One region of the Arthrobacter sp. UYEF21 genome, then DNA from elsewhere that is predicted to be linked to it. Evidence: riboswitches for the same ligand, from Rfam matches in the RefSeq annotation. Region 1 holds a riboswitch; each other region holds the start of a gene.
The links. A riboswitch is a leader RNA that binds a small molecule or an ion and turns the genes downstream of it on or off. The one in region 1 is predicted to bind cyclic di-AMP.
Positions count from the first base shown of each region.

Region 2: it holds a riboswitch for cyclic di-AMP, as region 1 does, so the genes downstream of both, ABIB27_RS02555 (C40 family peptidase) here and ABIB27_RS13380 (M23 family metallopeptidase) in region 1, are expected to answer to the same signal.
Region 3: it holds a riboswitch for cyclic di-AMP, as region 1 does, so the genes downstream of both, ABIB27_RS14640 (aggregation-promoting factor C-terminal-like domain-containing protein) here and ABIB27_RS13380 (M23 family metallopeptidase) in region 1, are expected to answer to the same signal.

Region 1 is NZ_JBEPNF010000012.1:100,829-105,458, forward strand. It holds gene ABIB27_RS13375 (C40 family peptidase) at 1-237, opposite strand, end outside; cyclic di-AMP (ydaO/yuaA leader) riboswitch at 308-480, opposite strand; gene ABIB27_RS13380 (M23 family metallopeptidase) at 620-1,447, opposite strand; cyclic di-AMP (ydaO/yuaA leader) riboswitch at 1,451-1,668, opposite strand; gene ABIB27_RS13385 (iron-dependent transcriptional repressor DtxR) at 1,909-2,601, opposite strand; gene serC (phosphoserine transaminase) at 2,880-4,010, shown strand; gene ABIB27_RS13395 (MFS transporter) at 4,048-4,630, opposite strand, start outside.
Region 2 is NZ_JBEPNF010000001.1:529,950-534,579, forward strand. It holds gene ABIB27_RS02540 (hypothetical protein) at 1-285, shown strand, start outside; gene ABIB27_RS02545 (hypothetical protein) at 523-693, opposite strand; gene ABIB27_RS02550 (hypothetical protein) at 710-811, shown strand; gene ABIB27_RS02555 (C40 family peptidase) at 878-1,699, opposite strand; cyclic di-AMP (ydaO/yuaA leader) riboswitch at 1,703-1,872, opposite strand; gene ABIB27_RS02560 (hypothetical protein) at 2,492-3,076, shown strand; gene ABIB27_RS02565 (TraR/DksA family transcriptional regulator) at 3,227-3,589, shown strand; gene ABIB27_RS02570 (DNA alkylation repair protein) at 3,590-4,132, shown strand; gene ABIB27_RS02575 (DUF1810 family protein) at 4,129-4,512, shown strand; gene ABIB27_RS02580 (DUF1918 domain-containing protein) at 4,518-4,630, shown strand, end outside.
Region 3 is NZ_JBEPNF010000014.1:65,621-70,250, forward strand. It holds gene ABIB27_RS14630 (response regulator transcription factor) at 1-227, shown strand, start outside; gene ABIB27_RS14635 (sensor histidine kinase) at 235-1,770, shown strand; cyclic di-AMP (ydaO/yuaA leader) riboswitch at 1,864-2,018, shown strand; gene ABIB27_RS14640 (aggregation-promoting factor C-terminal-like domain-containing protein) at 2,024-2,728, shown strand; gene ABIB27_RS14645 (YdeI/OmpD-associated family protein) at 2,874-3,317, shown strand; partial or broken gene ABIB27_RS14650 (VOC family protein) at 3,528-3,838, opposite strand; gene upp (uracil phosphoribosyltransferase) at 3,955-4,590, opposite strand.

The sequences.
Region 1 (4,630 bases):
CCTCGGAGCTGCAGTGGTTTTGACCACGGGGCGCTCGAAGGAAACAGTGGCCGTGGGTGCGGCAGTTACGGCTAGTGCAGTCTGCGCGGAACCGGACTCGGTGGACGCGGACACACCAGCGGTGGTGTCCGCGGCGTTGGCCGGAAGCCCCAAGGTCAGGATGAGACCCGACGCAGCTGCGATGACAGCAGCCTGGCGACCTACGGTCCCGGCATTTGCACTAACGGCCTTGGACACGGAGCCCAAGGGGTTGGTGCGAACCGTTTGCGCGCGGTGACGCGCAGAATTATGACGTGAAGACACGAAGGTAGCCTCTCCCAATGCCTGCGAGGTGAGCTGTCGGATTCGGATGGGAGTTCACCCGGCCGCGCTGCTTCCTGGGAAGCTTTGCGACTTAACCCCAAGGCCTTCAAAATCGAAGACCAAAATTGGTTCCCCCGCCCCTGCCAGACGATGTAATGCGAACGGACCTTGAGCGGTGGCAGAGCTAGGCAATCCACTCAAGAACGTCAACTTCGGAAAAGTTGACGCGCTTTAGACGGTACAGGAGTTCAAGGACAATGTCACATTCAGGTCACGGCTTGTCACTGTGATCTGAGAGTTGACCATCATTTAATGCTCAGAGCCAGCCTGTGGGGTCAACAACTTCGCCGTTGACCTGTACCTCGAAGTGGAGGTGGCAGCCGGTGGAGGCGCCCGTGGTGCCACTGAGGGCAACAACCTCGCCGCGGGTCACTTTCTGTCCTACCTTGACGGTAGCGGAGGACAGGTGGTTGTACGTGGTTTCCAGGCCATTGCCATGGTCCACCACAACCCGGTTACCGCCGCCGTACTGGTGCCAGCCGACGAACGTCACGGTGCCGCTGGCAGCAGCCAACACGGAAGTGCCGCACTGGGCCACATAGTCCTGGCCGCGGTGGAAGTCACCGGAACCGCCGGTAATGGGGCTGATCCGGAATCCGAACGGAGAGGCGGTGATCAGCTGGGCAAGCGGTGCGCCCAGGCTGCCGGCGGAGGACGCGGGGGTAATGGATCCAGCCGATTGTGCGCTCAACAGCTGCTTCAGCTTGCCGTCGGGATCGCCCTGCGTAACAACGGCGGAGCGACTGAAATCGATCTTGGCGGCTGCTTCCGCGGAAACCTCGGGCTGCGGGAGCCCGGACACCGCAGCGACGGACTGGCCAGGCTGCTGATCTGCCATCGACGGGCCCGCTACCGGAACCGTCACGGTAAGGACCAGGCCAGTGGCCGCAAGCGCAATGCCGGCCTTCTGGCCGATGCCGCTGGCGGCGGCGAAATCGGTGATCTGCCGGAATGCCCCCCGGCGGTTACGGCGCGCTTCGCGCTGCGGATCGCGGGGCCTCTCCGCAGAGAAACCCTCGGCCGCCCGCGGCGCCGGAGCGGGGCCTGCCGCACGCCGGCGGCCCCTGGAGTATTGCGTGGTCAAGAATGTTCCTCTCTGGATAGCCTGCGAAGTTAGCTGTCGGATTCGGGTCAGAGAGTGCAAAGACCCGGTCCGCCGTAACAAGCACTTGGCGCAGAGATATCCGGTGAGGATCCTTCGCTGGAAGAGGCTTGCTGCTGACGGACTTCACCCCAAGGCGTCTTGCGACTGCCGGTTGTGGTTCCCCCGCCTCTGCCAGTTGGTGACTCGTGCACCTGATCCGCTGGCAGAGCTCGGCTCCGGATCAGGTAACGTTTTTGTATCGACGCTTGGGTTAACTATATGCGATCAAGATACCCAGTAACAATTCCGTTATCTTTTGCGGAATGGCCACTGATGCGCTACTGGACATCCCGAATCAAGCCTTTACCCGCTCTTTTCGCAGGCCAGCAACGGCGCCTCTCCCGGCGGTCAGCCTCGCCGCAACTTCACCCCGGCGGCAACCCGGCGCTGACTCAGGCTCCTCAGCGGATCGCAACGAAAACGTGGGCTGCCACTTCGGGAGGCAACTCGAGAGCACCCTCAATCCCGGGAACCCGGACGGAGATGTACTCCCCTACACGCTCCAGTAAGACCGAGGCGCCAGGCCGGATCCCACCTTCATCCAGCTGTACCAGCAACTCCGGCTCCACCTGGATAGGTTCAGCCAGCCGGCTGACCGTCACGTTCGACGTCGGGCCGTATGCGAGCATGGCCGCAACGAGATTAATAACACCGTCTTCAGGGACCGAGGGCTTTCCACCCAACGCGGCCAGCCCGGGGATGGGATTGCCGTAGGGCGATTCGGTGGGGTGGTCCAGCAGTTCGTAGATGCGCCGCTCAACCCGCTCGCTCATCACGTGCTCCCAGCGGCAGGCTTCCTCATGGACGTAGGCCCAGTCCAGGCCAATAACGTCAGCCAGGAGGCGTTCAGCGAGCCGGTGTTTGCGCATGACCTCCGTGGCGCGCTTGCGCCCGGTCCCGGTGAGTTCCAGGTGACGGTCCCCGGAGACCACTACCAGGCCGTCGCGCTCCATCCGGCCGATGGTTTGGGACACCGTGGGTCCGGAGTGCCGCAGCCGCTCGGCGATGCGGGCGCGAAGTGCAACGATGTTCTCTTCTTCAAGCTCCAAAATGGTTCGAAGATACATCTCCGTGGTATCGATCAGATCCGTCATCCAGCTCAGCTCCTCGAGCGCAGTACCTAGCGTTGTCCCACCGTATCGTGTCCCAGTCGAGGCGAGGTCCGGTGAAAAGCTTAGCCTATTTTGAGTTTGTCCGGATAATCGCCGGGCGGCCCCCGATCGTCTCGTTGACTGAACTATGACGCTGCCGGTTCCCGCCCGATCTACTGTTTCAGGCAGAATAAAAGCGGCCCTCGTTACAGTCGCTGCTGACTGCCGGCCACCCCACTGTCCCGGACGCCAACCCCGTCCCCGCCGAATTTGGAGCCCTTGTGAGCGAAACCAGCATCACTATTCCTGCCGATCTGCTGCCCAAGGACGGACGCTTCGGCGCGGGACCCTCCAAGGTCAGGCCGGAGCAGCTTGAGGCGCTCTCTGCAGCCTCACGGACCATCCTTGGCACCTCGCACCGCCAGGCGCCCGTCAAAGACCTCGTGGGTTCCGTCCGCGAGGGCCTCAGCCAGTTCTTCCGCGCTCCCGAGGGCTATGAGGTTGTCCTGGGCGTCGGCGGCTCCACTGCTTTCTGGGATGTGGCAGCCTTTGGCCTGGTGGAGAAGAAGGCCCAGCACCTGTCGTTCGGCGAGTTCGGTTCCAAGTTCGCCTCGGCCACCAACAAGGCCCCGTTCCTGGACGGGTCCTCCATTATCAAGTCCGAGCCCGGCACCCGCCCGGTGTCACAGGCCGAGGGTGGCGTTGACGTTTACGCTTGGCCACAGAACGAAACGTCCACCGGCGTGGCAGCTCCCGTCAAGCGCGTTGCAGGCGCCGACGCCGGCGCCCTGATGCTGGTGGACGCCACCTCCGCGGCTGGCGGCCTGGATGTGGATGTTGCCGAATCGGACGTCTACTACTTCGCCCCGCAGAAGAACTTCGCGTCCGACGGCGGCCTGTGGCTTGGGCTGTTCTCCCCCGCCGCGCTGGAACGCGCCGCGCGGATCAAGGCCAGCGACCGCTGGATCCCGGACTTCCTGGACCTGCAGACGGCCATCGATAACTCCAAGCTGAACCAGACCTACAACACGCCCTCCCTCTCGACGCTGGTGACGCTGGACGCGCAGGTGCAGTGGTTGAACGCCAACGGCGGACTGGACTTCGCCAGCACGCGGACAGCCGACTCTGCGGGCCGGATCTACGCCTGGGCCGAAGCGTCCGAATACGCCGCCCCGTTTGTAGCCAAGGCCGAGGACCGTTCCAACGTCATCGCCACCATCGACTTCGATGACTCCATCGATGCCGCGGCGATCGCCAAGGTGCTGCGCGCCAACGGCGTGGTGGACACCGAACCGTACCGCAAGCTGGGCCGCAACCAACTCCGGATCGCCACCTTTGTTGCCATTGAGCCCGATGACGTCTCCGCCCTGCTGGCGAGCATCGACTACGTGGTGGGCGAACTGCGCAAGTAACGTCCACGCGCCCCGCCTGCTGCAGTACTGCGGGGCGTCAGGATCCTACGGCGTCGCCCGGGTCTTCTTCCGGGGCGGCGCCGTTTGCGTTGTCCCCCAACTGGGACACGACACGGAAGTAGCGCAGGCCGCGGGCCCGCCGGTTGAAGGCCAGCCGAAGCCGCTGGGCGCGGATGATCCACACCATGCCAATCAGGGCGGCGGTGAGCCCGGAGGCGGCGGCTACGGCCAGTGACCATCGGGCCCCGGCGACGTTGGCCACCCACCCCACCAGCGGCGCCCCTATTGGTGTTCCGCCCATAAAGATGGCCATGTACAACGCCATGACGCGGCCCCGCATAACGGGATCGGTAGTGGTCTGGACGTAGCCGTTGGCGCTGGTCATCATGGTGATGGCGAACAGCCCCACCGGCACCAGCGCTACGCCGAACCAGAAGTAGTCCGGGGCCAGCGCCGCGAGGCCGGAGGTCACCCCAAAGGCGGCGGCGGCGCCGAAGATCATCCGCAGCCTCGGCTTGCCCCGGCCGGCGGACAAGAGTGCACCCGCCACTGACCCGATGGCCATGATCGAGTTCATCAGCCCGAAGGCGCTCGCATCCAACCCGAATTCCGTGCCCACC
Region 2 (4,630 bases), on a different contig from region 1:
GCCGCCGAGCATGCCCTGGAAGAGTTCCGGAACCTGATGTTGGTCCGCAAGGTCAAACAGACTGTGGAGCGTCGCCAGGCTGATTCGCCGCTCGCCCAGGCCAGGTTCACCCAGGCCTACGGCCAGGTTGCCACCGCACGGCTGCACTGGGAAGAAGCGGTCCGCGTGGCGGCCGCCTCCTTCGGGGGCCAGCCCGTCGCCTTCACTGATGAGGAGCGCGCGCAGTACCGGCTCTCCCTCGGCCTCAGCGGCCAGGCATCGGCGGAGCAGTCCGCCTCATCCTGACCGGCTCAGGCGGCAGCGTTCACCGCCTGGCGCACCCGCTCCAGCGGATCCAACGTGATGTCAACGTGCTGCTCAACCACGCCTCCCTGACCATGGACCCGATCCTGGAACAGTCCGGCCGCGGCCTGCTGGACCTCGGGTTTATCATTCCCGCCGAGCAGTTCTAGGGCGGACACAGGCAACGCACACAAGAGAACGGAACCCGGCACCTGCCGGGCTCCTTTTCTTTTCGTCGGCCTACTGGAAGTCGGCCAGCCAGGGATCCGGCCCGAAGACTTCATACTTTATGTACTTGGCGGGCACGCTTTTGGCGGTGAGGGCACTCCGTACAGAGTGCAGGAACGGCAGCTGGCCGCAGAGGTAGTGCCGGCCCTCCGCGATGCCCTGGACGCCACCACGGTGACGCATCACCGTCTACCCCGGCGTGGACCATGCCTCCCACAATGACACTGGGGAACGCTATAACGAGACCCAGGCGACGGCTGAGGGGAATGACACGCTGTCCTGGTTCGGGCAGCACGTCTGAGGACGCAACAGCGGCCGACGGCGGCGGGCGGCTGTGTGCCGACCGCCGCCGTCCAACGGCCTGGGGTCACGCTACGCGGACGAAGGAAGCGCCATGGAGCCAGCTGATGGAGTGGACCTCGGTCTTGAAGCCGTCCACGCCGCCACTGACAACCTGGCCGTTGCCGGCAAAGACGCCGACGTGTCCGGCGGTGATCACCAGATCACCAGGGGCTGGCGTCCCAACAACGCTTCCGTACTGGAAGAACTGGCCGGGTGCCAGGTCTCCCACACTCTTGCCGACGGAGCGCAGCGCCTTTTCCACCATGGCGGTGCAGTCCTGATGGACTCCCAGCTGAGAGTACGCGGACGCCAGGATTGCCGAGCCGGCCGAGCCGGATGGGGCCTGGACCGGAGCCGAGGTTGCCGCCGGCTTGATGCCGGTGTTGGCGGGAGCGGCCGGGGCGGCGGCGGTTTTGGCTGCCGGAGCCAGTGCTACTGCCTGCGCCACTGCCGGAGCTGCCTGCCCGGCGGCGGGGATCTGGATCTGGTCACCCGGGTAGATGACCGAAGTCAGGGACAGACCGTTCGCGGCCAGAACGTTGTTGAGGTCCACGCCGTAGGTAGCGGAAATCTGGCCCAGGGTGTCGCCGGAGACGACTGTGTGGGCGTTGGCCGGGGCCGGTGCAGGGGCTGGAGCCACGGCTGCTGCCGGTGCACTCGTTTGACTCTGAACGTTGGCCGTGCCGGAGCTGTCAGGTTCGTGGACGCTGGCCTGGGCCGGAGCGCTGAAGCCGAAAAACAGGCCGGAAGCAGCAGCGACCACAAGGGCCGGCCGTCCGATCGCCAGGGCACGGGACGCGGTGGTGGTGGCTGCACGATGGCGTGCGGCAGTGTACTTCTTGGACATGGTTGATTGCCTCTCCCATGCCTGCGGGGTGAGCTGTCGGGTTCGGGTCGGAGACACCCGGCCGGACGCCGCCGTGCAGGACGGGACGTATCGACTTAACCCCAAGGCTTCAGATGAAGCCGTGGAAACGTGGTTCCCCCGTCCCTGCCAGTTGAATTGCGCTGGGGTCCCGGGTCAGTGGCAGGGCTCGGCATACTGACGGGAATGTCCTGGCTTTGAACCGGGGCACTCAACGACCATAACGTCAGATTTTCCCCAATGTCACATTCCGGTAACGGAATGTACGGCCAAAAGACACCTTTATCTGCAGGCGGATCCATGCCGGAACGTCGACAACATCGCAGGTCAGCGCACATAAACCGTATATGCCCGGTTGGCTCACTAAACGGGCCCCGGATTGCCCAAAATTAGTTGGTTCACGGCCTGCGACTGACATTGGAACGAGCAGGACGTACCCGACGGGAGGGGCAACGGGGATCTCTGCTGGATATCAATGCTTGGCCGGGAGTACGGGCAAGGGTGCGTTGCCCGGTAAGCTCACGAACTATGTCCCCGTTTGTTCAGAATATGCGGCTTCCCGGCCTCGCCGGAGGGAGTGGCTGTGGCCGTCCCCCTAACCTCCGCTGCACAATACGCTGTGGCCGAGGCCTCCCTGCAGGCGGCCAGTTCCCGGGTTGATGCACTGGCCGCCCCGTTGGCCCGGGCACAGGAGAAATCAGGCCGCCACGAGAAGGACGTCGGGCCCTCGCAGCCCAGTCGTACAAGACCGGCGGCACCAACATCGGTTTCTTTGTGGCCCTCGACGCACTACAGACCAACAACATCCACGGGCTAAACGTGGTGCAGATCGTCAGCGCCAAGACGGCGTCCCTGGTCCACAAATCGGCCGAGGCAGACAAGGCCGCCGAAGCGCTCGCCCAGCAGGAGCCTGCCGCCAAAGCCGAGCGCGAACGCCTCGCCGGCGAAGCTAGCACCAAGCTCTCCACGGCCCAGACGGCGCAGCAGGCAATGTCGCAGCAGGTCGCAGAGCAACAGGAGCACAGTACCGAACTCACCGCCCAGCCCGCCTCGCTCAAGGGAACAACAGGGGCAGTGGAAGGTGAATTCCGGCAAGGTCAGGCCCGGCTGGCCGCGAACGGCTGGGCCCAGGACCAATTCCAGTGCCTGGCGCAGCTCTGGACGAAGGAATCCAACTGGCTGACCACGGCCACCAACCCGTACTCAGGGCTTACGGCATCGCGCAGGCGCTGCCGGCCAGCAAGTACGCGAGCGCTGGCAGCGACTGGCTCGCCAGTTACCGAACCCAGGTTAAATGAGGAATGGCTTACATTGCAGACCGTTACGGGTCACTGTGCGCCGCCTGGAACCATTCCGTGATCAAGAACTGGTACTGAACCACGGTGGGTACCGGACCACAACGGTTACGTAACAACAACAGGTGTTCAACCTGACCGGGGGCCGGTGCCAGGCAGAGCCTCCCGCCGGTTTGGCAAATACCGCGGACCGGACGGGCGCTAGGCTTTTCCCATGGCTGATTTCGACCGGTTCCGGATCATGCTCGAGGACGAACGGGACCGAAAACTGGCATTGCTGCCGGCGCTCCGGGCGGATATCTCCTCAGCCAATGCCGCGCGCCAGGACTCCAACGCGGACGACGAACACGATCCTGAGGGCGCCACCATTGCCTTCGAGCTGTCCCAGGCCTCGGCGCTACTGGATCAGAGCAGCGCCGGACTGGCCCAGGTGGAAGCTGCCCTGCAGAGAATCTCCGACGGCACATATGGGGCGTGCGCTGTCTGTGGCCAGCAGATCGCCGAAGGCCGGCTGGAAGCCCGGCCGAGGACTCCGTACTGCATTGAACACGCCGCGGCCGGGCGCCAAGGGCTTTAGGTGACGCCAGTGAATCAAGCAGTCCAGGACGCCGCCGGGTTCATCGATACCACCTTGCAGAATGAAGGCACGTGGTACCGGGCCGAGGAAGTGGAGTCACGCGTTGGCAGGGCGTTGAGTTCGTACGGGGCATCCGTGGGAGCTGTGCGCGGCACCATCCGGGACGCCGGCAGGAAGTTCAAGGACCTTGGCCACGACGACGTGACCGCTTTGGCCTCGCAGCTGTGGGGCCGGCCGGGCCCTGGCCGGCGCCCGGTCTATGAGCGCCGGCTCGCCGCAGTGGTGCTGCTGCAGTCCCGGGTGGCGCTCCTGCGCCACTCCGACCTGACCCGGCTCGAGGGCTTTATCCGGTCCGCGCGCACTGCCGAGCTGGTGGACCCCCTGGTTGCCGACGTGGTGGTCGGCCTCCTGGCCGGGCTGGACGGTACCGAGCGCCAACGCGCCGGCGTGGTGATCGCACGCTGGCACCAGGACCCCGACGAGTGGATCCGCCACGCTGCGGCCATGACCGCAGAAATAACAGACCCGAGGAGACACACATGACGGACACCTACAACCTGGAACGCTTTGTTGCAGCCCAAGACGGCGGCGGGACCTACGGACAGGCACTGTCCGAGCTGCAGCTCGGCAACAAGCCGAGCCATTGGATGTGGTTCATCTTTCCGCAGCTGGCCGGCCTCGGCAGCAGCCCCACGTCCGTCAGGTACGCCATTACCTCCCTGGCAGAAGCGCAGGCTTTCCTGTCGCACCACCTCCATGACGCTGTTCCTGCGCGCTGCGCCCGGCGAGACAGTCTTCAAGACGGTACCGGCACGGTTCTTTGGCGGCGAACCGGATACCGCCACCGACGCTCTGCTCGCCGAGGGCAGGCACTGACCACTGTTTCCTTGTGGCGTTCAGTCGTACTCTGGGGCTGGAGGTGATTGCCATGGAGGCAACGCAAGGCGACAGGATCATCGTCCGGGGGAGGACGGTCGGAACTTCAGACCGGCACGGGGTGATTTTGGAAGTCCGGGGTCATGAAGGGCACCCGCCGTACCT
Region 3 (4,630 bases), on a different contig from region 1:
AGCTCACGGCAACACAGTTCGAGCTTCTCCGCTACCTCATGGAAAACCCCAAACGCGTGATCAGCAAGGCCCAGATCCTGGACCGGGTCTGGAATTATGACTTCGGCGGGCAGGCCAACATTGTGGAGCTTTACATTTCCTACCTGCGCAAAAAGGTGGACGCCGCGCAGCCGCCCATGATCCACACCGTGCGCGGCGCTGGATACGTCATCAAGCCGGCGGAGTAGCAGCTCCATGTCCACTCCGCCACCAACAACCACGGCACCGGCCCGCAGCTGGCTGAAACCGTCCACCTGGCATCTGCGCACCCGCCTGATCCTGCTGGCCATGGCACTGCTGGTGGCCATCTGCGGCGCGGTCGGGCTGTTCAGCTATGCGTCTATGGGCTCTTTTCTGACCAGGCAGCTGGATGACCAGCTGAGCCAGGCTGCGAAACGTTCGAATGATCCTGGCCGCCAGCCCTTGGGTGGCTTCAACGGCAGGCCCGATCCCCTGGACTCCCGTGGGCAGAGTGTGGGGACGCTCAATGCACGCATCCTGAACGGCCAGATCATCAGTGGCGGATACCTGGACTCGGACACCACGCGCCTGGCCCTCGACGCCAAAGACAAGGAAACCCTGCTCGAGCTGACGCACAACGGCAACCCCGTGGACCGCTCCCTGTCCAACGGGGATTACCGGATTCTGGCTGTCCAAACCAGATACGGCGATCTCCTGGTCACCGGACTTCCGCTGGCGGCCAAGGAGGGCACCCTGGCTTCGCTGGTGTGGACTTTCGTGTTCGTTTCCCTGGGCGGACTGTTGCTGATCGGGCTGGCCGGCACGGTTCTGATCCGGCGCACCATGAAGCCCCTCGAGCAGCTCTCTGAAGTAGCCACCCAGGTGGCCAGACTCCCGCTGGACGCTGGCGAGGTGGCACTCGCCGTGCGGATCCCGCCGTCGAACGCCAATCCCGGAACTGAAGTGGGCAGTGTGGGCCACGCCCTGAATCTAATGTTGGACAACGTCGCCAATGCCCTCCAAGCGCGGCAGCGGAGCGAGACCAAGGTGCGGCAGTTCGTAGCCGATGCCTCCCATGAACTGCGCACACCGCTGACCGCCATCCGGGGCTACACAGAGCTGATGCGCATGACCGAGAACTTCACACCGGATGGCAGGAAATCGCTCGCACGGGTGCAGAGCCAGTCCGAACGCATGACCACGCTGGTGGAGGATCTGCTGCTGCTGGCCCGGCTCGACGAGGGGCAGCCCCTGAAACTCAGCGAGGTTGATCTCACCCAGCTCGTCATCGAAACGGTCAGCGATGAAAAGGTGATCGCGCCGGATCACCACTGGCACTTAGAACTTCCGTACGAGCCGCTCTCCGTCAACGGCGACGCGTCCCAGCTGCGCCAGGTACTGGTGAACCTCCTTTCCAACGCACGCAAACACACCACACCAGGGACCACCGTGGTCAGCAGCGTGCGGAAGTCCGCCGATGGCAATGCCGAAATTTCGGTGACGGACGACGGCGGGGGCATCCCGCCGGACTTCGTGGACCACGTTTTCTCGCGGTTTGCCCGCGCAGACGCCGCCCGCAAGGGCACAGCGCCGGAGTCCGGGCCGGGGGCTTCCGAGGGCACCAGTGGACTGGGCTTGTCCATCGTTCAGTCGATTATTGAGGCGCATGGCGGCACCGTGGAGGTGAAGTCGCGCCCCGGACGCACGGAGTTCGTGCTGCGCCTACCCGCCGGGGCCGCTGCGCTGCAAGGCAACGCGCCGTCGCCGTGATTCCTGTTACCAAAATGTGACTTCAGTGCTGAGCTCCTGTACCGTCGATAGAGTGCGGATCCCATTCGGGCCGCATATCCGGATGACGCCAAGCTCTGCCGCTTACCGGATTCCGCTTGACCAGGCAGAGGCGGGGGACCCAGAGTCCCGGGCGTAATGCCCTTGGGGTAAAGCCAGCACTGAATTTCCGTGTGGCCGGATGCCCTCATCCGAACCCGACAGCTAACTCCGCAGGTGTGAGAGGCGATCCATCATGTCTAAATCCAAGGTACAAACACGCCCAGTCGGCGGCGGCACCACGCTTCGCAACAAGTTTCCGTCCCTGGGGAAGCGCGTAGCCGTGCTCACCGCGGCGAGCGCCATGCTCATCGGGTTGGGCGCAGCGGGCCACGCGTCCGAGTCCAACACGATGACAGCAGCCAGCGACACGCAGCAGTTGTCCACTGCGGAAGCCGACTCGAAGCTGAGCATGGAAAAGGCCGAGATGCTGGCGAATCCCGTACCGGCACCTGCAGCGCCCGAGATCAGCGTTGCCCCGCAGGCAGCCGAACCAGCACCTGCGCCGGCTCCCGCACCGGCTCCTGCACCGGAACCCGAGCCAGCCCCCGCTCCCGCTCCGGCACCCGAGCCCGCGCCGGTTGTGGCCGTTAACGATCCCGCCGGAGCCCAGGCTTATGCTGCGGGCCAACTGGCCAGCCGCGGCTGGTCCGCTGACCAGATGCCATGCCTGCAGACGCTGTGGACCAAGGAATCTGACTGGACCACCACCGCCACCAACGCAAGCAGCGGCGCGTACGGCATCGTCCAATCACTGCCCGCCGAGAAGATGGCGAGCGCCGGCGCTGACTACCTCACCAACTACCGCACGCAGATCAACTGGGGCCTGAACTACATCCAGGAGCGCTACCAGTCACCGTGCGGTGCGCTGAACTTCCACCTGTCGCACAACTGGTACTAAGCACGATTCTCCGGAATCCCAACAGCCACAGCAGGCCCTGAATCCCCCGGTTCAGGGCCTGCTGTCCTGCATCCCCGGCTTACTCAGCAGGTTGTCCTCGGGATCCGCGCTTCCCTGGCTTCGGGCGCCGCGGCATACTGGGGCCATGAAATTCACCACCACGGTTCTGGGCAGCGGCAACAAGGCGGGCATTGAAGTTCCCGAGGAGGTCGTCGCGGCGCTCGGTGCAGGCAAGCGTCCGCCGGTGGTGGTGACCATCAACGGCAGGAGTTACCGGAGCAGCATTGCCGTCATGGGCGGGCAGAACCTGGTTGGCGTGAGCGCCGCCAACCGTGAATTCACCGGAGTGGCGTCCGGCGACACCGTCGAGGTGGACGTGGAACTGGACACGCAGCCGCGCATCATTGAGGTCCCTGACGACCTGGCCGCAGCCCTGGCCGCCGAACCGGATGCCCAGGCGTTCTATGCCACGCTGAATTACAGCACCCAGCGGCGGTACGTGGAGCCCATCGCCGATGCCAGGACAGCGGAAACCCGCGCCCGCCGGATCGCGAAGGTTGTAGCCGATCTCAAAGCCGGGAAGAAATGATTTGTTGGCCCTCGCCGTCCGCCTCCAGGGAAGCGTCTACCCAGCCGTAGTCCGGGATATATAGGACTCCGTCAAGCAGTTGACCGGCGTTGGGGCCTATGGCTACCGTCCGAATGCCCGCAGCGCACTCGTTTCCATGTCGAAGAGGGCTGCCCGGCAGGAAAGCGCACGGGCGGCAAAGGGCTGGGTTGTTCATCTCTCCATTTTGCCCTAGGCCTCACGGCCAGGGATGTTACTGCACAGCCCACTTGTTGCCGTCGGGATCCCCGAAAGACACGAAATGGCCCCAGTCCTGAACGTCCACTTCACTCACGGCGACACCCTTGTTTTGGAGGCGGTCATGGGCGGCACGGATGTCGCTGACCACGAGCTGCGGGCTGGGTGCCGTACCTGGCGGCGCGTCTGTGAGTCCCTCGCCGATGCAGATTGCGCACGCGGAGCCGGGGTGTCAGCTGGACAAAGCGGATGGACTCGCTGGGCCGCTCATCGAAGTCCGCATTGAAGCCAACCCTGTCCGTCACCGGCGGGTACTCGCAGTCGGAACCATCGAGCCCGGCACGCGCAGCCGGGGCTGCCGCCCGCACCTACCCTCCTAAACCGCACCGCACCGTGCCGTGCCTTCTGAGGGTCCGCTGCTTTAGCCAGCGATGCCGTACAGCCGGTCCCCTGCGTCGCCGAGTCCCGGCACAATGTAGGACTTCTCGTTGAGCTTCTCGTCGATGGAGGCCAGGACGATGGTCACGTTCGCGTCAGCAAGCTCTTCTTCCAGTTTCGCCAACCCTTCCGGCGCAGCCAGAAGGCAGATGCAGGTCACGTCCGAGGCGCCTCGTTTGAAGAGGAACTTGATGGCTTCGCGCAAGGTGCCGCCGGTGGCCAGCATCGGGTCCAGCACAAAGATCTGCCGGTCCGTGAGGTTCTCCGGGAGACGTTCGGCGTAAGTGATGATGTCCAGGGTTTCCTCGTCGCGGGCCATGCCCAGGAATCCCACTTCAGCTGTGGGGACGAGCTTGGTCATGCCCTCCAGCATGCCCAGGCCCGCGCGGAGGATGGGCACCACCAGGGGTGTGGGCTTGGTGAAGGCGGTTCCCACTGTGGTGCTCACCGGGGTCTCGATGGTCACAGGCTGCGTGCGGACGTCGCGGGTGGCCTCATACGCGAGCAGTGTCACTAACTCTTCCGTCAGCATCCGGAAGACCGGTGACGGTGTGTTCTTGTCCCGCAGGACGGTGAGCTTATGGGCGACCAGCGGGTGGTCCACAACGAGAGTGCGCATGCGTCAAAACTACCATCCGGGCGGGGAGCCCCTGCCAGGA